2 linked regions of the Haloferax marinisediminis genome follow. Each later gene encodes a partner of the first gene's protein in a complex. Links are inferred from orthologs where the notes say so. Each region holds a gene or a part of one and is shown in the gene's direction. Other genes may lie near its edges. The genes, in order: GJR98_RS04655 and GJR98_RS00220.

Region 1 (11,424 bases):
CACCTTTACACCGACGACCGAACGCTTGACGAGAACGACCTTCCCCCGCGGTATCGGCGTGTCTTCTGGGCAGACGCCGCCGATGACGACGATTCGTCGACGGGCGGCATCGAGCGACCGCTCGTGGTAACCGACACGATTGCGCGGAAGGCGACAGGAGTCGAACACCCTTGGGACGCGATTTCGGACCTCATGTTCACCCAACGTGAGGACTTCTCTGGCCGCCTCTCGCTGACGCAACCCGAGATGGCGCTGGAGTGGTTCGTCAAACGTGCCGACCACGACCAGTTGGTGACGAACCCGACGATTGCGAAGTCGGTCGAAGACCGCGACGACGTGGACGTGACACACGCTGAGGCACGAGACCACACGCGACCGATCCACGCCGACCGCGTGTGGATAGACAGCCTCCTCGACGAGTACTTCGACGACGAGGAAGACGCAGAGATGCTCGACCTCGTGCAGGTCCGCGCACCCGAGGAAATCGAGATGACGCTCGAAGACCTCGTGCTCACGACCGACCAGGAAGGCGAGATTCACAAGCTCATGAAGGCCATCGAACACCGCGAGTACCTCGCGCAGATTGGCCTCCGTGAGATTGGGAAGATTCTCTTCGTCGGTCCGCCGGGAACCGGGAAGACGACCGTCACCCGTGCCCTCGCACACGAACTCGGACTCCCCTTCGTCGAGGTCAAACTCTCGATGATTACGAGTCAGTACCTCGGTGAGACGGCCAAGAACGTCGAGAAGACGTTCGAAGTCGCCAAGCGACTCTCGCCGTGTATCCTCTTCATCGACGAGTTCGACTCGGTCGCCAAGACCCGGCGGTCGGACGAACACGCCGCGCTCAAGCGCGCCGTCAACACACTCTTGAAGAGCATCGACGACATCTCGCTGATTCGCGACGAGGTCATCCTCATCGGGGCGACGAACCACCCCGACCAGCTCGACTCCGCTGCGTGGCGGCGCTTCGACGAAATCGTCAACTTCCCCAAACCGGACCGTGGCATGCGCGCGGACATCCTGCGCGTCATCACGAACCGGATGAAAATCGACGAGTTCGACCCCGAGGCCATCGCCGACGTGACGGAAGGGCTCACCGGTTCTGACCTCCGACTCGTGCTTCGTGAGGCCGTCCTCGAAGCCCTCACCGAAGAGCGGATGGAACTCACACAGGACGACCTGCTCGAAGCAGTCGCCGACTTCGAAGAGCGTGACAACCTGAAGAACCTCGACATGATGTCGGACTCGTCGGAACTCGTCGCCGGGTCAGGCGATGGACACGACCACAGTCACGACGATCACGACCACGACCACGACCACGCCGACGAACACGAAGGCGAGACGCAGAAGGACGCCGGCGCAGCGCAGTAATCTCGACCACCTACTTTCTACCCCCGTCGTTGGCAGTCAGTCGGACCGATTCAGCCGACGCGCTCCAGGTAGTTGACCGGGAGACAGAAGACGAGTAACTCGCCACCGCGGTCCACCCACCCTTAAGCCCCGCCGTCTCTGACTTCTCACCAATGCGTGTGACCCTCCTCGGGACGGGCGATACGACCGGCACGCCGACTGTCGGGTGCGACTGCGACACCTGTCGCGAGGCCCGCGAGCGCGGCATCGAGCGGACGCGTTTCTCGGTCCACGTCTACAACGAGCGAACAGACGAATCGCTCCTCGTGGACTTCAGTCCCGACTTCCGCCACCAGTTTCTCACACAGGAGACGCCGCTTCCCGACGCGGCCCTGGTTACCCACATCCATTTCGACCATTTAGACGGCCTCGGCAACGTCTACCGCCTGCTCGACCACCTCGACGTGCACGCGACAGACGAAGTCGACCCGCTGACCGACGAGAGCGTCGCGGACACGATTCGCTCGAAGTTCGACTACTTAGACCGTATCGACGTTCACGACCAGACGCCCCTCGAATCGTTCCGCACTTGCGGGTTCGACGTGACGTTCGTCCCCGTCGTCCACCCGCCGCTTCTGTGCTACGGCGTCGCCATCGAAGACCCCGAAACGGGTGCAAAACTCTCTATCTCCGGCGATTCGACCTATGCGATTCCCGAGGAGTCGCGGGCGGTCCTCGCCGACCCCGACCTTCTCCTCGCGGAGGCAATCGTCCCCGCGTCGCTGTGTGAGTATCACCCTGCCGGCGGCGACGACTTCGACGAGAACGGCGTCCCGCGAACGTTCGGCACGAAGCACATGACCAGAGAAGGAGCGATTTCGCTCGGCGAAGACCTGAACGCCGACGTGACCCGCCTCGTCCACGTCGCCCACTACTACCCGCCGGACGAGGCGTTCGAAGAGCCGTTGGCGACTGACGGTGAAGTGTACGAGTTGTAGGTCACGTGTTGGGTGCAGTGCGGCGAACGAGGGAGAACCAGAGACGGTCCGAACACCGAGAGAGTCAGTCTCTCGTGAGTAGATTTTTGCGCTCAGCGCGACGAGAGAGGGCATGTTCTTCCCCTCGACATCGCTCGGTACAGTCCGTCTCTGGCTTCTCACGGCACCGACGAGGGACAGCACATGAGCCTCCGAACGATTGCTGGCGACACGGCGTTCAGATATCTCATGGTGGCGGGCATCCTCGTCGGCCTGCTCAACCTCGTCATCGGCTACGTCGAGACGGGGAAAACAGACATCGTCGGGTTCGTCGGGTTCGTCGTCCTCGTCGCAATCGTCGGTGCATTGCTCGTCACTTACTGGGGTTCCGTCGAGCAACGTGCCGACGCAGAGTGAGTCCCCGATAGTCTACGAAAAGCGGTCGAGACCCGACTGTCTTCGAGCGACGCCGTGCGGGTCTGCGACCCACCCAGTTCGAGACGCTCGGAGTCCTTCTCGGTCGAATGCTGGCGCATCTGCCGGCGTGAATCCGCCGCACGTGCTTCCGCACTCAGACCCCGGGTCGACGACGCGGCCGAAGTGTTCGCAGACTGGTCGGCCATCGGAATCGACGCTGGCGTGGGCGCACCCCGGAAGGTCGTATCGCCGCCAGCCCTTTCCGTAGGCGCGTTCTGCGAGTCGGAGGCGAGCGGTTCGTTTGTCGGCAGGAGAGACGAGTGCGACGTCAGTGTGGAGCGATTCGTACTCGACGGGTTCGACACCGATTGCGTCGGCGGCGAGTGTGTCGGCCTCGCGGACGACTTCTCGCTCGCCCGTCTCGGGGTCGAAGCGCCAGACGCCAACCTCCTCTGGGATACGGTTCAGGTGCGCGCCCGTGACGTAACTCTCCGTGGCGAGGACGACTTCGTCGAAGAGCGAGAGACTCACGTCGAGACGGAGTTGCCGCAAGAGGTCGCCGGGTTCGCCGAGGTCCGGTTTGTTCTCGATGCCGACGAGGCGAGAGAACCACTCGTCTGGGTAGCGGGTCGCACGGCGGACGTACTCTCGGCCGCGGCGACGTTCTGATTCGAGGAAGCCAGCCTCGACGGCACGGTCTGTCGCGCGTCGGGCACGGGCAGGGTGACAGTCGAACGCGTCGCGCCAGAAGACTGCACGGCCGACGCCGACATCGCTCTCGATGGCCGTCGCGGGGATGTCGCGTGCAGAGATGCGCGTTCGGTCGTCGAATTCGGGGCCGGGGACGACGGCACAGATATCGATGATTCGACTCCCCGGCGAGGCGACGGACGCGCCGAGTTGGCGGGCGGGAAGCCAGTCTGTCGTCTGTTCGAGGTGGGCACAGAGTGCCAGTTCGAAGGCGAACTCCGACGGCGACGAGACCGGTGCGGGCACGATACGAACTGAGAGTGCGACGGTGAAAAATCTCGCTCTCGGGGCGGAACAGTCGTTGGAATCAGAGATTCAGTCCACCCGTACCTATTTGAACGAAGACGAATCAATTCCGAGTAATGTCCGGGCAGGACGACGCAGACAGGCGGTTAGGGCGACGGACCTACCTCGGCGTGGCAGCGAGTGCAGGACTCGCGGGTCTCGCAGGGTGCAGTTCTGGGAGTACGGCCACCGCAGCGCGCGGCCCACCGAAGGTACCAGAGTCGAAACTCGACGAGGGCGGGTGGGAACAGGTCGACGAACAGACTCGTGACCCAGCGTTCGAGCAGTCGTTCGGGCCAGTGAGCGTCTCGGCGGCGTTTCGGACGCTCGTCTTCGAAGACATCGAACTGGCGACCGAGTTGAAAGAGAAGACGCTCGGACAGGCCGAAGGCCAGTTCTCGATGTTCTTCGCCACGCGCGTGACGCTCGACCCGAGTCTGGCGACGCTCCCTGACGCAGCACGGGGACCAGTGGTCGAACAGGTCGAAACACAAGCGCGCGAACAGTTCGAATCGCAGTTGGAGTCTGCCGGCCTCACAGACATCGAACAGGCGTCGTCGGGGTCGCTGACCGTCGAGACGGGCGAAACTGCGCGAGTGACCAACTACAGCGCCGCGTTCCCGTTCGAAGGCATCACGTTCCCACTGACCGAGGAGAAACAGCTAGAAATCGACGGGAAGAAACTCGGCGTGAGCGGCCTCCTGGCCGTGTGGGAACACGACGGCTCGATTCTCATCGCAGGTGGTGCACACCCCGGCGAGAACCTCGATTTGGGCGTGACCAAAGAGCCCACCTCGGCCATCGAGGTGTCGGTCGATATCGACCTCGGACTCACCCCAGACGCCTACCGCGAGGAGCTTCGGTCGCTCGTCACGGCAGTCGAGTGAGGCTCCTGTCGGAGCACGACCAGAAGTGACAGACGGTGTGGGCACTCCGAGTCCCACGACGGTGGACTGGCCGCTGAATCGGTCCACGCTGTGTGTGACCGCCCGACGTAGCCACAGCGCCAGTGCTCCGAGAACAGCACCTTTATCAGTCGTTCGGGGCCAAGTTTACCCAAGATTACTCTCAGGAGGTCAATGGTGACGAAAAATCCACAGCAACCGGAGGTGAACATCGGACTCGTCGGTCACGTCGACCACGGAAAGACGACGCTCGTCCAGGCGTTGTCTGGGTCGTGGACGGACCAACACTCCGAGGAGATGAAGCGCGGTATCTCCATCCGCCTCGGCTACGCCGACGCGACGTTCCGAAAGATTCCCGGTGCCGATGCACCGGAGTGCTACACAGTCGAAGAAGAGACCGAAGACGGCGACGAAACTGAGGTCCTGCGTACCGTCTCGTTCGTCGACGCGCCCGGTCACGAGACGCTCATGGCGACGATGCTCTCTGGAGCGGCCATCATGGACGGCGCCGTTCTTCTCGTCAGCGCCACCGAAGATGTCCCCCAGGCGCAGACGGCAGAGCACCTGATGGCGCTCGATATCATCGGTATCGAGAACATCGTCATCGCGCAGAACAAGGTCGACCTCGTCGACCGCGAACGGGCGGTCGACAACTACGAACAGATCAAGGAGTTCGTGAAGGGAACGGTCGCCGAAGACGCACCGATCGTCCCCATCAGCGCCCAGCAAGAGGTCAACCTCGACGTTCTCATCGAGGCAATCGAGGAGAACATCCCGACCCCGGACCGCGACGAGACCGAAGACAGCCGAATGTTCGTCGCACGCAGCTTCGACATCAACCGCCCGGGGACGACCTGGGAGGGTCTCATGGGCGGCGTCATCGGCGGCAGCGTCGTCGCCGGGAAACTCGAAGAGGGCGACGAACTCGAACTCCGTCCCGGCCGCGAAGTCGACGAAGAAGGCCAGACCGAGTGGCGCTCCATCACGACCGAGATTCGGTCGCTGCAAGCGGGCGGCAACATGGTCGACGAAGTCCAGCCCGGTGGTCTCTGTGGTGTCGGAACCGGCCTCGACCCGAGTGTCACGAAAGGTGACGCGCTCGCAGGACAGGTCGCCGGCAAGCCCGGCACGCTCCCACCGACGCGCGAGGAGTTCACGATGGACGTGGACCTGCTCGACCGCGTCGTCGGCAGCGAAGACGACAGCGTCGACGAGATTTCGACTGGCGAACCGCTGATGCTCACCGTCGGCACCGCGACCACCGTCGGTGCGGTGACGAGTGCGCGCAGCGGCGAGGCAGAAGTTAAGCTCAAGCGCCCAGTCTGTGCGGCAGAGGGTGCGAAGATAGCAATCAACCGTCGTGTTGGCGCTCGCTGGCGCCTCATCGGTATCGGGACGCTCAAGTGACGTGACCGCCACCGTAGTCGTTATGGACACGAACGCACTCATGATGCCGGTCGAACTCGACGTTCGCGTGTTCGACGAACTCGACCGGTTACTCGCGGCCGACGCGGACCTCGTCGTCCCCACGGCCGTCCTCGACGAGCTGGAGAAGCTCTCGACGGGCGGCGGGACCGAGGCCATCGCCGCGAGCGTGGGTGTGGACCTAGCGACTCGGTGCCGTGCGGTCGAAACCGAGGAATCGTACGCCGACGACGCAATCGTCGAACTCGCCGAATCGGGCGAGACGGACTACGTCGTCACGAACGACAAGCCCCTCCGTGACAGGGTGCTCGAATGCGGGATTCCCGTCATCGGCATCCGGGGGCACGCCACACTGGCGGTCACGGAACCTTAACGAAACTATGTACAAACGGGTACGACTCAAAGACACAGTCGAAGTCCCGCCACGCCACCTGGGCGATGTGACGCCCGAGCGGGTCAAGCGACTGTTGCAGGACAAACTGGAAGGACGGATGGACGAAGACGTTGGAAGCGTCGTGAGCGTCGTGAACGTCCACGACATCGGTGAGGGCACCGTGTTGCCCAACCGCCCCGGCGTCTACTACGAAGCCGAGTTCGACGCGATCACCTACGACCCAGACATGCAGGAGGTCGTCGACGGGATCGTGGTCGAAGTCGTCGAGTTCGGTGCCTTCGTCGGCATCGGACCGGTCGACGGACTGCTCCACGTCTCGCAGATTTCCGACGAATACCTCGCCTACGACGGCGAGAACCAGCAGCTCGCGTCGACCGAGTCCAACCAGACGCTCGCCGTGGACGACGAGGTCCGCGCCCGCATCGTCACGAAGAGTATCGACGAGCGCAACCCGCGCGACTCGAAGATTGGCCTCACCGCGAAACAGCCGGGGCTCGGCAAGCACGGCTGGCTCGAGAAGAAGCGCCAGCAGAGCGAGGCCTCGGCGGAGGGTAACTGATGGCGAAGAAGCGCCTCGCCTGCCGAGAGTGTCACTTCGTCAACGAACCCGACAAACAGACGTGTGAGAACTGCGGGTCGAGCAGTCTCACCGAAGACTGGGCGGGCTACGTCGTCATCACCCACCCCGAACAGAGCGAAATCGCCACGGAGATGAAAGTCACCGAACCCGGCGGTTACGCCCTCAAGGTCCGCTGAGAATGCTCACCCTGCCGACGGCGCTCCGCGCAGCGTTCAAAGAGCCGTTCGGCCCCGTCTACACGGACGCCGAGGCACTCCTCGCAGACGCATCGAGCGAGGAGACGAACGCACCACTCGTCGCCGTCGGCGACGTCGTCACCTTCTACCTCCGTCGCGCCGAGCGACCGCCGGACGTCGCAGTCGTCGACGGCAAGACCAAGCGAGAGGCCGTCAGCGACGAGATTCGTCGCGCGGTCGAGACGGGTCGCCTCGTCGAGGTCACCAACGAACCGGGCACGATTTCGCGTGACCTCGTCGCGGCACTCGTCGACGCACTCGCCGCAGACGGACCGACGACCCTCCTCGTCGACGGCGAAGAGGACCTCGCGACGCTTCCTGCGGTTCTCGCCGCACCACTCGGGTCGACTGTCGTGTACGGCCAACCAGACGAGGGAATGGTCCGCATCACCGTCGACGAGGCGGCCAAGACGGAGATGCGCGACCTGCTCTTCCAATTCGACGGCGATACCGAGACGGTTCTTGCCCCTATCGAGGCCTGACTAGCGGACTCTCCTCTCCCTTCGAAATCCTTTTACTTGCTTCGCGGGCAATTACGGGTAACTAACCATGGAAATCGAAATCATCTCCGAGGAGGAGAACCCCATGTTGCACCGCTCGGACGTTCGCTTCGAGATCGTCCACGAGGAAGCGACGCCCTCCCGTCTGTCGGTTCGCGACTCTCTCGCGGCCAAGCTGAACAAGGACTCTGACGAAGTCGTCGTCCACGAACTCGACACGAAGTTCGGCATGCGCAAGACCGCTGGCTACGCGAAGGTCTACGAGAGCCCCGAGTTCGCCCGCGACGTCGAACAGGAACACATGCTCGAACGCAACAAGATTACCGACGCCGAAGTCGAGGCCGAAGAGGCCTAAACTCGGCTTCGAATCGCCGTTTTCAACCGACTCTCGATGCGCATTCTCGGAATCGAAGGTACTGCTTGGGCCGCGAGCGCAGCGGTTTTCGAGACGGACGACCCCGACGCCCTCCGCGTGGGGACCGACCGAACACCGGACCCCTCTGCAGACCACATCTTCATCGAATCGAACCCCTACCAGCCGGACAGCGGCGGCATCCACCCGCGCGAGGCGGCCGAACACATGGGCAGTGCCATCCCCGAAGTGGTCGAAGTCGCGCTCGGCCACGCCGCCGAGCGACACGACGGTGACGGCCCTGTCGTCGACGCTGTAGCGTTCTCTCGCGGGCCGGGGCTCGGTCCGTGTCTCCGTATCGTCGGCACTGCGGCCCGGTCTGTGGCCCAGACGCTCGACGTCCCACTCGTCGGCGTCAACCACATGGTCGCTCACCTCGAAATCGGGCGCTACCAGTCTGGGTTCGAGTCACCCGTCTGTCTGAACGCCTCGGGCGCGAACGCGCACCTGCTCGGCTACCACAACGGCCGGTACCGCGTCCTCGGCGAGACGATGGACACCGGCGTGGGCAACGCTATCGACAAGTTCACCCGCCACGTCGGGTGGAAACACCCCGGCGGCCCGAAAGTCGAAGCGGCTGCCAAAGACGGCGAGTACGTCGATTTACCGTACGTCGTCAAGGGGATGGACTTCTCGTTCTCGGGCATCATGAGCGCCGCGAAGGACGAAGCGGACGCCGGCACACCCGTCGAAGACATCTCCGCCGGGTTGCAAGAGACCATCTTCGGCATGCTCACGGAAGTCGCCGAACGCGCGCTCTCGCTCACGGGGACGGACGAACTCGTTCTCGGCGGCGGCGTCGGGAACAACGCTCGCCTTCGCGAGATGCTCGCCGAGATGTGCGACCAGCGCGGCGCGAAATTCCACGCACCCGAACCGCGGTTCCTCGGTGACAACGCCGGGATGATTGCCCTCTGCGGCGCGCGGATGTTCGCCGCGGGCGACACGCTCCCAGTCGAAGACTCCGCCGTCGACCCGAACTTCCGCCCCGACCAGGTCGACGTGACGTGGCGCGGCACCGACGAATCCGTCGCTCGTGCCTACACAGACGACGGTGAGATTCGTGGGGCTGAAGCGACAGTCGACATCGGCGCCGACGACGTCGTGAAGCGCCGTGTCCCGAAGACGTACCGACACCCGGAACTCGACGACAAACTCCGCAGAGAGCGGACGAAGGCCGAAGCACGGTTGGTGAGTGACGCCCGCCGCGCCGGCGTTCGGACGCCCATCATCCACGACATCGACCCCGTCGAAGGTGTCATCACCTTCCAGAAAGTCGGCGACGCAGACCTCGCAGAACGACTCGAACCAGAGGCGGTTCGCATCGTCGGCGAGTACCTCGCGCGAATCCACGAGGCGGGCATGGTCCACGGCGACCCGACGACTCGGAACGTCCGCGTCGGGACCGGGCCCGACGGAGAGACGCAAGTCCACCTCATCGACTTCGGACTCGGATACCACACTGGTCACGTCGAAGACCACGCGATGGACCTCCACGTGTTCGCCCAGAGCGTCGAAGGCACCGCGGACGACGCCGCGCCGCTGGTCGACGCGCTCGAAGCAGGCTACGAATCTGTCGGGTCACCAGAAGTCATCGCTCGCCTCCGGCAAGTCGAGTCGCGCGGGCGGTACCGGTAATCGTCCGAGAAAGCGAGTCGGTGGGGCACTCCACCGAAACTGGTCGGAAGGCCAAAATGATTTATCGTCAGCGGGCGTACCTGTCTCGTATGGCAGACAAACCTCAAAGTGGAACGCTCTTCGGCATCCCCTACAACTTCGAGCGCCCGAGCGCGGGGCGACTCCTGTCGTCGTACTGGCAACCGGGTAAAGGCATGCTCGTCGAGAAGCCGTTCGGCATCGGCTACACGCTGAACCTCGCGAGCTGGCGCTCGTGGCTCGTCCTCCTCGTCGCCGGCGGCCTCCTCTGGAACGAGCGCCAGAGCCGCGAGAAGAAAGAAGAAGCAGCAGAAGCCGACGATGGCCCCGTGGAAGTCATCGTCGACTAACGCGCACGACACACCGACGACTTTTCGACGCCCGCCCGCAGATGGGCGGGTATGCTCCGGTACGTCACCACGAACGAGGGCAAGGTCCGCGAGGCCCTCGACTATCTCGACGACGACGTCACGCAACTCGACTTCGACTACACCGAGGTGCAGGCTTCCGAACTCGGCCCCATCGCGGCCCACGGCGCCCGTGAAGCCTACCGCTACGCCGGCGAACCCGTACTGGTCGACGACGCCGGTCTCTTTATCGACGGCTTCGAGGGCTTCCCCGGGCCGTACTCCGCCTACGTCGAAGACACACTCGGCGTCGAGGCAGTCTATCGACTCGCCGCCGCCGAACTCGACGAACCCCGTCGCGCGTCCTTCCGGTGCGTCCTCGCGTACTGTGACGGCGAACCGTTCGAAGCGAGTCCCGACCCCGTGGACAAAGACGACCGGACCGTCGCGGCCGCCCGCGGTGCCGAACAGAGTGCAGAAGAGACCGAAGCGCTCCCCGTGAAACTGTTCGAAGGCGTCATCAACGGCCGTATCGTCCCACCGCGTGGCGAGGGAGGGTTCGGCTACGACCCGATCTTCGAACACGACGGCAAGACGATGGCCGAGATGAGCACCGAAGAGAAGAACAGTATCTCGCACCGCGGGCGGGCGCTAGCGAAGTTTGCGACGTGGTTTGCTGAGCGGTAGCGAAGCAAACGTTGGAAATCTACGATTTCCAGAAGTATAGCGAGCGAACAGAGTGAGCGAGGTATGCCTCGTCGGGCGCGAAGCGTCCGTCGAGCGATTATCCCGGTCGCGCTACATCACCGACTATCGGTTCGGGCTGTTCGGAGATTGGATGGCCGTCGATTGTCGCCGTACTCGGCTTCCAGAGGTAGTAGCCCGCCGCGATGAGACTCGGGACGAGAATGACCAGCCAGAGGGCGAGCGGGATGTCGGAGATGGTCCGGACCGCGGTGGGCCCGAACACCCCACCTATCGCAGCGGTCACGTCGAATAGCATGTGCATGAACACGAGCGGCCAGATGCTGTCGATTCGGAGGCGGACAGCCCCGTAGAGCAGGCCGAAGATGATGGCCTGAGCGATTTGGATGGCGTTGTCGGTGAGTGTCAACCCCTGAAGCAACTGCGGCAGGTGGCTCAGCCCGAACAGGACCGCCGTGACGACCACCGCGTAGACCCGGCCG
Region 2 (11,250 bases), 860 kb from region 1 along the record:
CGGTTGGCCTTCACGAACTGACACTAGACGGTCACTAATTCGGCCGAGAACAGATGAACGGGGCGGGCAATAGAAGCGCGACAGGTCTCGGGCCGACGAACCCGGCATCCGCTCGACGGATGAGCCAGAGCGACAGTGACCGACTCGCGCCCTCTATTCAGCATGACCGCAGGAACCTCACCAATCGCTGTCAGAAGCGGCGTGCAACACTCAGAGAGTAAGTTCAGCACAAGTTGTTGTGTGCCACTCGTTCTCATTTCTGGTTGAACTTCTCGACGAATTTAGCACAAGAGATCACTAGCCCAAGACGTGTTCGGAGCGGTCAGTAGAAGCGACGGTGTTTCCGAAACATGATTCCATATCCAACCCTGAGACGCCCCACAGGCGCTCACGTTCGGAGTATGATTATAGACGCGCGAGGCCTTCTTGAATCATGGACCCGATATTCTTCGACTCTCGCAACGAGTTCCGTACCTGGCTGGAAGAGCACCACGACAGGGCCGAGGTGCTGTGGGTTGGCTACTACAAGGTCAGCGCCGACCGATCCGGTATCGGCTACGGCGAGTCGGTCGAGGAAGCGCTCTGCTTCGGGTGGATCGACGGCCTGGTTAGGGGCATCGACGACGAGACGTACACCCGTCGGTTCACGCCCAGGCGCCACGACAGCAAGTGGTCGAAAGCGAACAAGGAGCGGGTCGAAGCGATGGTCGAAACGGGGAAGATGAACCCGGCAGGAATGGAACTCGTCGAAGCGGCGAAGGAATCGGGCGAGTGGGCGGCTGCCTATCGGCTGGCCGACGACCACGAAATCCCGGCCGAACTTGAGGCGGCGCTGCGTGAGAACGAAACTGCTTGGGAGAACTTCCAGAACTTCTCGAACACTGACCAGCACGCTTTTATCGTGGCCGTTGAGGAGGCTAAGACGGACGAAACCAAGCAAAAGCGCATCGCACGAACGGTCGAACTTGCGGCGCAGGACCTCCGAGCATACGACGAGAACAACAAGCGGCGGCTGTGATGAGGCCTTTTCGGAGGGAACCGTCTTTCAAGAAATTTCTTTTTCTCGTGTTCCATCTCGTCACCATTGCGAACGAAGTTATGGCTATGCTCACCGGGACTGGTCGTGCAGTAGGCGCCCTGTATCGACCGGGCCGATCGGCTCGAAAGCGACAATCGCTGGTGACCGACTCGCGCCTTCTATTCAGCATGGCTTCGACAAACTATCAAAATTAGTTCATTTCAACAGGTCCTGAGAGATGGATGTGAACCTCGTGGGACAGCGCGTCACGTACCTATCGGTTCACTTCGCTTGCGGGTACCTCACTCGCAACGCTTCGCGCTGCTCCCCGGTTCAAACCTACTGAGCTAGGAGGCCGACCTCAGTGGGTCACGCCGAGACGAGACTCGGCGTTCAGGAGTTGAGGTCGGCAAAAACATAGCGGGAGGTAGATTTGAACTACCGATCTCCGGGTTATGAGCCCGGCGGAATCTCCTGGCTATCCCATCCCGCTGAATCAACAAATGCGACGTTCACTGTTAAGGCTTCTGTTTCGCTAGCTGTGTGGCAATTTTCACCGTGAGTCACGGTGACTCGAACCTCCCCCAATCCGCCACGTGAACAGGCTCTCAGCGACGTAGTTCAAGAACATCGACGCGCCGATTGCGATGGGGAGCGGGATGAGTTGCCAGAGGTCCACACCAGCGACGGGAATCGTCAGTGGAACCTCTCTGAGGAGTCGGACGACGACCACCTGCACGACGAGGCCACCGCTCCTGACGAAGTTCGACTTCACGAATCGCCGAACCTTCGCAGTGAGGTGGTCAGACCCCGCGTCCGCGAACGTCCAGCGGTCGTTGATGATGAACATCACGACGATTGCGACTTCGGCGCCAACGAGTTTGGCCACCTCGCCGACGACGCCGAAAAAGAGGATGAGCAAACTGCTCACGGTGAGGTCGAACACCGCGCCGACGGCACCCACCGACGCGAACTTGCCGAACCGGGCGCCAGACAGGAGGGCAGAGAGACGGTCAGTCATCCGTGACCTCTACCGAGGACTCCTCGACGAGGGTTCGCTGGTCGTTTCGGGCGGCGATGAACTCGTGGATTCTGTCCTCTCGAATCGTCCGCGCACGGTGACGCGAGCGAGCGAGGCCACGAGCCATCTTGAGACTCGTGTCTATCGGCGAGACGGTCGAATTCGGTTGGTCCTCCCAGACCACCGGGACTTCCGCGATACGATGGTTGAACGCGCCCGAGACGGCGATGAGTTCGATATCCCACGCGAAGCCCGGTTCGTACAGGTGTGTTCGCACGTCCGCCCACGCGGACGCGGTGAGAGCCTTCGCACCGCACTGATAGTCGTACAACGGAACGTCGGTGAGGTGGCGCGCCAACCACGCGAATCCGTCACCGAGGTAGCGACGCGCGACGGTCTGGTGGGACGCAACCGTCGCCTTCGGGTGTCGTCGTGACCCGACTGCGAGGTCAGCACCTTCGAGGACTGCGTCGACGACCCTCGCCATCGACTCGGCCGGGGTGCTCCCATCGGCGTCTGCGAACGCGAGGATATCGGTGTCGAGTGCTTCGAACCCCGCGGTGATGGCCGCGCCCTTCCCGCGGCGCGCATCGACGGGGTTCACGACAGCGACCGCTGGGAGCACATCGAGTGCGTCGAGGGTCTCTGAATCCGGTGCGTCGAGTTCGACACGGACCACCTCGGGGTCGATCTCCTCGACGAGGGCGTGAACGTACGGAATCAGACGATCGGGGTTCGGCCGATAGGCAGGAACTACGACCCCGATAGACTGCGACATGCACGTCCATTCTTCGAACGGGGTAAAAAGCAAACCGCTCTCGCACGCACCAGCCATCACAACACGTATTGTGTCGGCCGAACCTTCCTCCGACAGATGGAGTACGCCCTCGTTGTCCGTTGGCTGGTGATGTTCGCGGCCCTCTGGGCAGTCGGTCTCCCGCTCTCGGCCCGACTGTTCCGCCGCCTCCCCGGCCACGGCGCTGGTTTCACACTCCCCGTATCGCTCGTCGTCGTGACCCTGCCGGTCTACTACCTCGGGCACGTCTCGTTCGGTCCCGCGACGCTCCTCGTCGGTCTCGGCGTCTTCGTCGTCGCCTCGGCACTGAGTGGCCTCGACAGGACTGCACTTCGTCGCGGTGAAGTCCGCCTCGCGTCCGACCTCGACATCGACACACGGGCAGTCGCCGAAGCCGCCGCAGTGTTCGCCCTCGCGTTCTTCTTCGCCGTGGGAATCCGCGCCCTCGACCCGGCAGTCCACGCTGGTGGGGGCGAGAAGTTCCTCGACTTCGGTCTCCTCCAGTCACTCGCTCGCGCCTCGGTCCTGCCGCCCGAAGACATGTGGTTCGCGGGCGAGTCGGTCCGCTACTACTACGGTGGCCACCTCGTGTCGATACTGCTTGCGTGGCTCACGGGAACCGAACCGGAGTTCGCCTACAACCTCGCACTCGCAGGGTTCTTCGGATTCCTCGTCACGGCAGCGTTCGAACTCGGGCGTGGCATCTCGGTCGTCACCGGTTCCAACGGACGCCTCGGTGGCATCCTCTCTGCGTTCTTCGTCGGCTTCGCCAGTAACCTCGTCACGGCGGGTCGCTTCCTGCTTCGCGAGCTCCCCGAGGACATCCAGCGACAACTCGCACAGTTCGTCGCCGAACGCTCACGGTACACCGTCGCCCAGCTCCTCGCGAGGCCGAGTGAGTTCTCGTACTGGGACGCGAGTCGCATCATTCCCGGGACGATAAACGAGTTCCCGCTGTTCGCGTGGCTCAACGGTGACTTGCACGCACACATGATGGGGACGCCGTTCTTGCTCCTCGCCGCTGGCCTCGCGTTCGCGTACTTCCAGACGCCCGAAGACGCAGTCCGTGAACGACGATTGCTCGTCGGCGTCACCGCCGTCGTCGGCGCACTGCAAGTCGTCGTCGACACGTGGAGTTTCCCGTCGATATTCGGCGTCCTCTTCCTCGGGATGGTCTTCGCACCGGCGCGTCCGTGGACGCTCCTCCCCGGCCGTGAGCGACTTCGAGCACTCACCCAACAGAGTCCAGTTGCCGAAGAGAGTGCCCGGCTCGTCGGAACTGCGGCCGTCGTCGGCGTCGCAGGCGTCGTCGCCGTCGTCCTCGCGAGTCCGTTCCTCCTCAGTAGCGTCGCGGGCGGTGGAAGCACCCGAACGATCGAGATTCTCGGGCCAGTCGACCGGAGTGGCTTCGGCCCCCTCCTCCTCGTTCACGGCGCGTTCATCGGTGCGTTCGCGCTCCACTATGTGCAACGACTGGGTTCGAAGCAAGTTCTTCCAGTCGCTCTCGGCCTCGTGGTGCTGACTGCTGTCGCGGTCGTCCACTCTTTCGCGGCCCTCGCACTCGTCGTTCCGTTCGTCGTCGTCGGATGGGTCGTACTCAGACTCGCCGACACCCCACGGTTCGATACGGTCCTCATCGTTGCGGGCGCGGGCCTCGTGGCACTCGTCGAACTCGTCTTCGTGAACGAACAGGCCGGGCCGGGGCGGATGAACACGGTGTTCAAGACGTACATGCAGGTGTGGGTCCTCTGGGGGAGCGCGATGGGCCCCGTTCTCGCAGGATTCGTCCGCGACGCGGCCGACGCGAGCGACCTGTCGCTCCCGAACGTCGACTTCCACGTCCGTTCGGGCGCGATTCGAGTCGTCGGCGTCGCCGTCGTCGTCCTGCTCGTCGCCTCCACGTCCGTCTACGCCGGCCTCGCCGTCGCAGACCACGCGCAAGGTTCACCTCCCGAAGTGACGCTCGACGCGACGGCGTTCGCCGAGTGGTACCACCCGGACGAGGCGACGGCGATAACGTGGCTCGACGAGAATGTCGAAGGCACCCCGACCATCCTCACCGCACCCGGAACGTCGTGGTCCGCGACAGTCGACGACAAACGAGAGCACGTCATGTACGCGTGGCGCGGGAATCCCGAGTCGAGTCTCACGGGCGTCCCAACCGTGGCGGGGTGGGCACACGAAGTCGGCTACCGCGGACCCGACGCGTACTACGACCGGGTTCGAGACGTCGACGCCATGTACGTCGGCGACGAATCGACGCGGGCCCATCTCATCGAATCGTACGACGTGCAGTACGTCTGGGTCGGGCCGGGCGAGCGCGCACGCTACGGAGAGATAGACACCGACGTCCCGTGGTTGACGCCGGTGCACCGCTCTGGGTCGGTTGTGGTCTACGAAGTAGAAGAAGCGAGGCTACCTTAGGCGGCCTGGCCGCTCTTTCGAACGACCTCGATAGCCTCGGCGTCGACGCCCTCGGTGTCGAGCCAGTGAGGGACGAACTCGCGCTTCTCGAACGCTTCGCGCTCGTCTTCGGTCCCGATGGTGCACCACAGTTGGACGCGGTCCGGACCGTGCCAGTCGCCCTGGCGGTCGATCGCGAAGCAGATGTACTCTTCGCCGTCGTAGTTGATGACGGCGTCGCGCCGAATACCGGGGTCGCCGTGGATGATGAGCTTCTTCATGTGCCGGGATTGGCACAGTCACTGCTTAATCGCTTCGGCTTCCGGCGTGCACGCGAGCGCCGGGCAAACCGTGTTCTCCACTGCGCGCACTCGCGCGTTGAGAGGACGACCCGAGCTCGCTCGTGGAGTGTCCACACGTGCCACAACCGGTGCATGGGGCTTCGAGAGCGAGTCTCGCCGTCGCGGCGAACCAAACGGGTTTTAACGGGCGACACCAAATCCCTCCACAAGGTCGATATCTATGCAGATGCCACGCCGTTTCAACACGTATTGCCCCAACTGTAAGGGTCACCACGAGCACGAAGTCGAGAAAGTCCGGAAGGGTCGTCCGACCGGAATGAAGTGGAACGCCCGCCAGACCCGACGCGGAAAGGCGACCATCGGTAACGCCGGTAAGTTCTCCAAGGTTCCCGGTGGAGACAAGCCGACGAAGAAGACCCACCTGAAGTACATCTGCTCGGACTGCGGGAAGGCCCACATGCGCAAGGGCTGGCGAGCAGGCCGTCTCGAATTCCAGGAGTAAACACATGGCAGGAAATTTCTACAAAGTCGCTTGCAGTGACTGTGAGAACGAACAGATCGTCTTCGGAAAGGCCTCCTCGGTCGTCAACTGTGCCGTCTGTGGCACGACCCTCGCGACCCCGACCGGTGGCAACGCCGAGTTCCACGGCGAGGTCGTCGAGACGGTCGAGCGTCGCGACAGCGACGAACTTGAGGCGTAACGTCCCGGAGGACTCCTCATGAAGTACAGCGGATGGCCTGACTCCGGCGAACTCGTCGTCGGAAAGGTAGACGAAATTACGGACTTCGGTGTCTTCGTCGACCTCGAAGAGTACGAAGACAAGCGTGGGCTTTGCCACATCAGCGAAGTCGCCAGCGGATGGATCAAGAACGTCCGCGACCACGTCCGCGAGGGACAGACCGTCGTCGCCAAGGTGCTCGACGTCAACGAGAGTTCGCAGCAGATCGACCTCTCTATCAAGGACGTCAACGAGCACCAGCGCAAAGAGAAGATTCAGGAGTGGAAGAACGAGCAGAAGGCTGACAAGTGGATGGCCCTCGCATTCGGCGAGGACATCTCCGACGAGCAGTACGGCGCAGTTGCGAACGCGCTGCTCGCCGAGTTCGAGACACTCTACGACAGCTTCGAGCAGGCCGCGATCCACGGCACCGAAGCACTCGAAGACGTCGACCTCGACGACGACGAAATCGAAGTCATCGTCGACACCGCACGACAGAACGTCTCGGTGCCGTACGTCAACGTCACCGGCTACGTCGACCTCCGCTCGCCAGCAGGCACCGGCGTCGACGACGTCAAGGAGGCCCTGAAGGCCGCCGAAGGCGACGGTGAAGTCAGCGACGAAATCGAACTGACGGTCACGTACGTCGGTGCGCCCGAATACCGCATCAAGGTGAAGGCACCCGACTACAAGACCGCCGAATCGGAACTCGACGCGAGTGTCGCCCGTGCCCGCGAAGCCATCGAAGCGGCCGGAGGCACTGCATCGTACCACCGCGAACGAAGCGGCGACGACGAGTAATGAAATCTGACATCCGGGTGTGTAGCGCGTGGCACGACCGCCACAACCGCCCGGTGTACACACTTTCTTCTACGTGTCCAGAGTGTGGCGCACCCACAGAGAACAGCGCGCCCGCACCGTACAACCCCGACGACACGTACGGCGACTACCGCCGTGCGCGCAAGCGTCGGCGTGCCGAGGAGTAGCTGAGAGCGTTCGGCTACCGACGCCCTCTTAACCGGCGCGTTCGGCACTACGTGCATGGACGACATCGAAATCGAGGCTGTCGCAGAGGTTGACCTCTCCGACCCCGTCCTCATCGAGGGGCTTCCGGGTGTCGGAAACGTCGGGAAGCTCGCCGTCGAGCACCTGCTCGAAGAGTTCGAAGAGGCCACGCTGGTCCGTCGAATCTACGCCGACGTGTTCCCGCCACAGGTGACGCTCGAATCGGGCGTCGCCGAGTTGACGCACGCAGAAGTGCACGCCGTCGAGACGCCGGGCGAGGGTCCAGACTTGCTCTTGCTCACCGGCGACCACCAGGCGCAGTCGAACGAGGGTCACTACCACCTCACAGACACCTTCCTCGACATCGCCGAGGAGTTCGGTGCAGACCGACTGTTCGCACTGGGCGGCGTCCCCACCGGCGAACTCGTCGACGAACCGTCGGTCCTCGGTGCCGTCACCAATGAGTCACAGGTGGAAGAACTCGAAGACGTCGGCGTCGAGTTCCGCGACGGCGAACCCGCTGGCGGCATCGTCGGCGTCTCCGGCCTCCTCCTCGGACTCGGCGGCCGGCGTGGGTTCACTGCAGCGTGTCTGATGGGCGAGACGAGTGGCTATCTCGTCGACCCACAGAGCGCACAGGTCGTCATCGAAGTCCTCCAAGAGCTCCTCGACTTCAGCGTCGACTTCGAAGCCCTCGAAGACCGGGCAGAAGAGATGAAAGAAGTCGCCGCGAAGATTCAGGAGATGCAACAGCAACAACAACAGAGCATTCCGAGCGACGACGACCTGCGGTACATCGGCTAAGTCGTCGGAGACTGGTCGAGGCGTCGGGCATCGGGAGAACGAGTATCGCGGCCCGCACCGAGTGAGGGTGTCAGGCCTCGATGATGTCGTCCGCTTCGAATTCGGGGACGGCGAGTTCACCATCGAGCGACTGCACCGCCCGGCCACCGACCTGAATCCGCTCGTCGACGGTGACGCGGACGAGACTCGGTCGGTCGACGAAGTGGCCCTGTTCGAACCGAAGTTCGTCAGGAACCGAATCGAACGCACCCATCTGTCGGAGGTACGCACCGCACGCACCACTCGCAGTGCCAGTGGCGGGGTCTTCGGGGATGCCGACACCCGGTGCGAAACAGCGGGCGTGGAGCGTCGAGTCACCGTCGATGGTATCGAACGTGAACGCGTAGATGCCCGCGGCGTCGTATTCTGCGGCGAACTCGTCGATGGCATCGAAGTCGGGAGTCGCGGCAGAGAGGTGTTCGAGGAAGTTCACCGGAACAACCACGAACGGAAGCCCCGTCGATGCGAGGGCGATGGGTAAGTCGGCGCCCACGTCACGGAGTGCAGCGACGTCGACACCGAGCATTTCCGCGATTCGGTCGTAGTCGACGTCGAGCTGTTGTATCGTCGGTGCGTCCTGTGTCATCCAGACCTCACCGAGTTCTCCGATCTCGATATCGAGTGTCCCCACGTTCGTTTCGAGCGTGTGAGTTCCCGGTTCGATGGCGCGCTCGGCGGCGAGATGGGCGTGCGCTGCAATCGTCGCGTGACCACAGAGGTCAATCTCCTGAGTCGGCGTGAAGTAGCGGATTCGGCGGTCTGCACTGCCCGACGAGCAGACGAACGCCGTCTCGCTCGCACCGAGTTCGGCTGCGACTGCGCGCATCTGTTCCGCGTCCAGTCCGTCGGCGTCGGGGACGACACCGGCGACGTTACCGGACAGTGGTTCGGTCGTAAACGCGTCGACGAGGAGGGCGCGGCGTCGGTCCATGGAAGTGCGCACTGCACGACACTGTATCAAACCCGTGGGTCAGCGGGCGAAAATGGAGGACAAAGAGAGCTGTTCGGGGACCGGATAGTTGGACGTCTTGGGTTACGCGCGAGTCCAACGGACACGGCTCGACTGCGCGGCCGCACCGTTCCCCTGCATCACCTCTCGCATGTTCATACAGGATGGACAACCGACGACTTCGTCCATATCGTTGCCGAAGACGCGAACGAAGTCACGGGACACGAACTCACCACAGTTACCACACGTGTGCATGTTTAGCTCACCTACGAAATCGGGTACACCTTCACCCGACATAACTATGTGCATTGTTAGCATGTGTTAGTGTATGCCTGAAATCACGAATCCGGGGTTAATGGTCTCTTAATTGGGCTTTTCCGCACATTGTGACTGTCACCCACGGTCGGAACGAGACGTACAGATTAAAGGGCGTTAGGCACTGCAATATGGACGGTGAACAGAAGATATGGGCGATCTCCCCGACGAATTTAAGTGCACCATCACAAACTGGGAGTACATCTACGGACTCTGTCGTGACGTCTCGGACGAAGTCAAGTCGTCCGAGTTCGAACCCGAAGTCATCGTCGCGCTGGCACGCGGCGGTTGGTTTGCGGGGCGCTGTATCTGCGACTTCGTTGGGCTCGACGACCTGACGAGTCTCAAGATGGAACACTACGTCGGTACTGCCCAGAAGTCGAACGAACCAGAAGTACGCTACCCAATGCCAGAGGGAAGCGTCGAAGGCAAAGACGTACTCATCATCGACGACATCGCCGACACCGGCGGGTCTATCAAACACGCCTACGAGTACGTGACCGACCGAAACGCGGGCGAAGTCCGTACCGCGACGCTCCAACTGCTCCAGACGAGTGAGTTCGAACCCGACTACGTCGGCGAGCGTCTCGAAGAGTGGGCGTGGGTCGTCTACCCGTGGAACTTCATCGAGGACATGATCGACCTCATCTCTGGTGTCATGTCGAAAGCCGACGAAGAGACGTTCGAGTTGGACGACATTCGTCACTACCTCGCAGAGTTCCACGACGTCGACCGTATCGAGATGGAGATTGCCCAACCCGACCGGATGCAGGAAGTCATCGCGGAGATGGAGCGACGCAACGTCGTCGAATCTGCTGGCGACGGTGCGTGGCGTCTCCTCGAAAACGACGGCGTCGGCGCCTAATCGACGCCAACGCCCCCGCGCCAGCGAGGCGCAGGGAGCTGTGGTCTCCGTTCTTTTCGCGGCAGAAGCGAAACGTTGGTGAGCGTTACATCCGTCGGCACGCGCATGTCGCTTCTGTCTATCTTTGTCACAGCCCTGTTGCCAATCCTCGCTATCGGTGCGGTGGGGTTCGTCTTGGGGCGGACCCGCGACATCGACCCGGACCCACTCAACACCGTGACGGTGTACGTTCTCGCGCCTGCGCTCGTGTTCTATAGCCTCGCGACGACCGAACTCGCCGGCGCGACGTTGGCGACGCTCACGGCCGGTGTCGTCGTCTACCACGTGGTGATGATTCTCGTCGCTGGGGGCCTCGCTCGACTCGCCGGCCTCTCAGAACCGCTCCTCGGTGCGCTCGTTCTCGTCTCTGCCTTCCCGAACTCCGGGAACTACGGCATCCCCGTCTCCTCGTTCGCCTTCGGCGACACGGGTCGGTCGACCGCCGTCGTCTACCTCGCAGTGCAGGGCGTGCTCATCTACACGCTCGGCGTCTATATCGCTAGTCGGGGGTCGTCCGGCGGTAGCGACGACACACCGAGTTGGCGCGTCGGACTCGGGCGGGTGCTCCGTATCCCGCTCGTGTACGCCGTCGTCGCTGCACTCGTCGTCCGGTGGCTCGGTGTCGTTCCGCCGACTGACATCGCCGCGATGCAGACGCTCAAACTCGTCGGCGACTCGTCGATTCCAATCATGCTCCTCATCCTCGGCATTCAACTCGCAGGTGCAGACCTCGGGTCCACGCTCAGAGAGGTCGGACTCGTCGCGGGCCTGAAGATGGTCGTCGCCCCTGCAATCGCCGTTGGAATCGTCCTCGTCGCTGGGTTCGGTGACCCCGTCGTCGCGCGGACGTTCGTCCTCGAATCTGCGATGCCCGCTGCGGTGACGCCGCTCATCCTCGTCGGCGAGTTCGGAGACACGAGCGGGTCGACAGTCAATCTCGGTGAGTTCGTCTCCGCCGCCGTCTTCGCGACGACG

What was found.
Region 2: the proteins of GJR98_RS04655 (region 1) and GJR98_RS00220 are in contact, whole or in part, in a crystal structure (PDB 3CW2), measured with the Saccharolobus solfataricus proteins. The link is inferred for Haloferax marinisediminis from one-to-one orthologs. Residues at the interface, in WP_009988771.1 of Saccharolobus solfataricus: Asp222, Lys225, Pro226, Gly227, Thr228, Gln229, Phe230, Asn231, Leu233, Lys234, Gly235, Leu259, Phe273, Thr274, Lys275, Tyr300, Leu301, Asp302, Pro303, Ser304, Leu305, Lys307; in WP_009989173.1 of Saccharolobus solfataricus: Val185, Arg186, Thr187, Asn188, Glu189, Pro190, Leu191, Gly192, Val193, Glu194, Ile196, Lys197, Ile200, Ser201, Leu204, Ile217, Lys218, Ile219, Tyr220, Thr221, Ile222, Gly223, Ala224, Pro225, Tyr227.

The regions. Positions count from the first base shown.
Region 1 is NZ_WKJP01000001.1:891,193-902,616, reverse strand. The notes cover bases 3,999-6,977. They hold GJR98_RS04655 (translation initiation factor IF-2 subunit gamma), read left to right. Parts: upstream 3,999-4,861; coding sequence 4,862-6,094; downstream 6,095-6,977. Other genes in these bases: GJR98_RS04645 (DNA-directed RNA polymerase), read left to right, coding at 6,493-6,977; GJR98_RS04650 (DUF188 domain-containing protein), read left to right, coding at 6,117-6,485; GJR98_RS04660 (DUF6517 family protein), read left to right, coding at 3,999-4,669. In the rest of the region: GJR98_RS04680 (ATP-binding protein), read left to right, coding at 1-1,374; GJR98_RS04675 (MBL fold metallo-hydrolase), read left to right, coding at 1,527-2,351; GJR98_RS04670 (hypothetical protein), read left to right, coding at 2,535-2,747; GJR98_RS04665 (DUF5787 family protein), read right to left, coding at 2,760-3,743; more of GJR98_RS04660, read left to right, coding at 3,860-3,998; more of GJR98_RS04645, read left to right, coding at 6,978-7,065; transcription elongation factor subunit Spt4, read left to right, coding at 7,065-7,262; GJR98_RS04635 (GTP-dependent dephospho-CoA kinase family protein), read left to right, coding at 7,265-7,804; GJR98_RS04630 (30S ribosomal protein S24e), read left to right, coding at 7,872-8,177; GJR98_RS04625 (bifunctional N(6)-L-threonylcarbamoyladenine synthase/serine/threonine protein kinase), read left to right, coding at 8,214-9,872; GJR98_RS04620 (DUF5808 domain-containing protein), read left to right, coding at 9,962-10,240; GJR98_RS04615 (non-canonical purine NTP pyrophosphatase), read left to right, coding at 10,292-10,924; GJR98_RS04610 (CPBP family intramembrane glutamic endopeptidase), read right to left, coding at 11,022-11,424. UniProt on the Methanocaldococcus jannaschii protein: eIF-2 functions in the early steps of protein synthesis by forming a ternary complex with GTP and initiator tRNA.
Region 2 is NZ_WKJP01000001.1:32,261-43,510, forward strand. Bases 5,355-8,159 are described here. They hold GJR98_RS00220 (translation initiation factor IF-2 subunit alpha), read left to right. Parts: upstream 5,355-6,259; coding sequence 6,260-7,060; downstream 7,061-8,159. Other genes in these bases: GJR98_RS00205 (HAH_0734 family protein), read right to left, coding at 5,355-5,519; GJR98_RS00210 (50S ribosomal protein L44e), read left to right, coding at 5,761-6,042; GJR98_RS00215 (30S ribosomal protein S27e), read left to right, coding at 6,047-6,241; GJR98_RS00225 (RNA-protein complex protein Nop10), read left to right, coding at 7,060-7,245; GJR98_RS00230 (proteasome assembly chaperone family protein), read left to right, coding at 7,301-8,068. Outside these bases: GJR98_RS00180 (YdeI/OmpD-associated family protein), read left to right, coding at 434-1,018; GJR98_RS00190 (GtrA family protein), read right to left, coding at 1,572-2,039; GJR98_RS00195 (glycosyltransferase), read right to left, coding at 2,032-2,817; GJR98_RS00200 (DUF2298 domain-containing protein), read left to right, coding at 2,914-5,259; more of GJR98_RS00205, read right to left, coding at 5,256-5,354; more of GJR98_RS00235, read right to left, coding at 8,160-9,038; GJR98_RS17380 (DUF7563 family protein), read right to left, coding at 9,141-9,311; GJR98_RS00240 (phosphoribosyltransferase), read left to right, coding at 9,523-10,236; GJR98_RS00245 (AEC family transporter), read left to right, coding at 10,342-11,250. UniProt on the Methanocaldococcus jannaschii protein: eIF-2 functions in the early steps of protein synthesis by forming a ternary complex with GTP and initiator tRNA.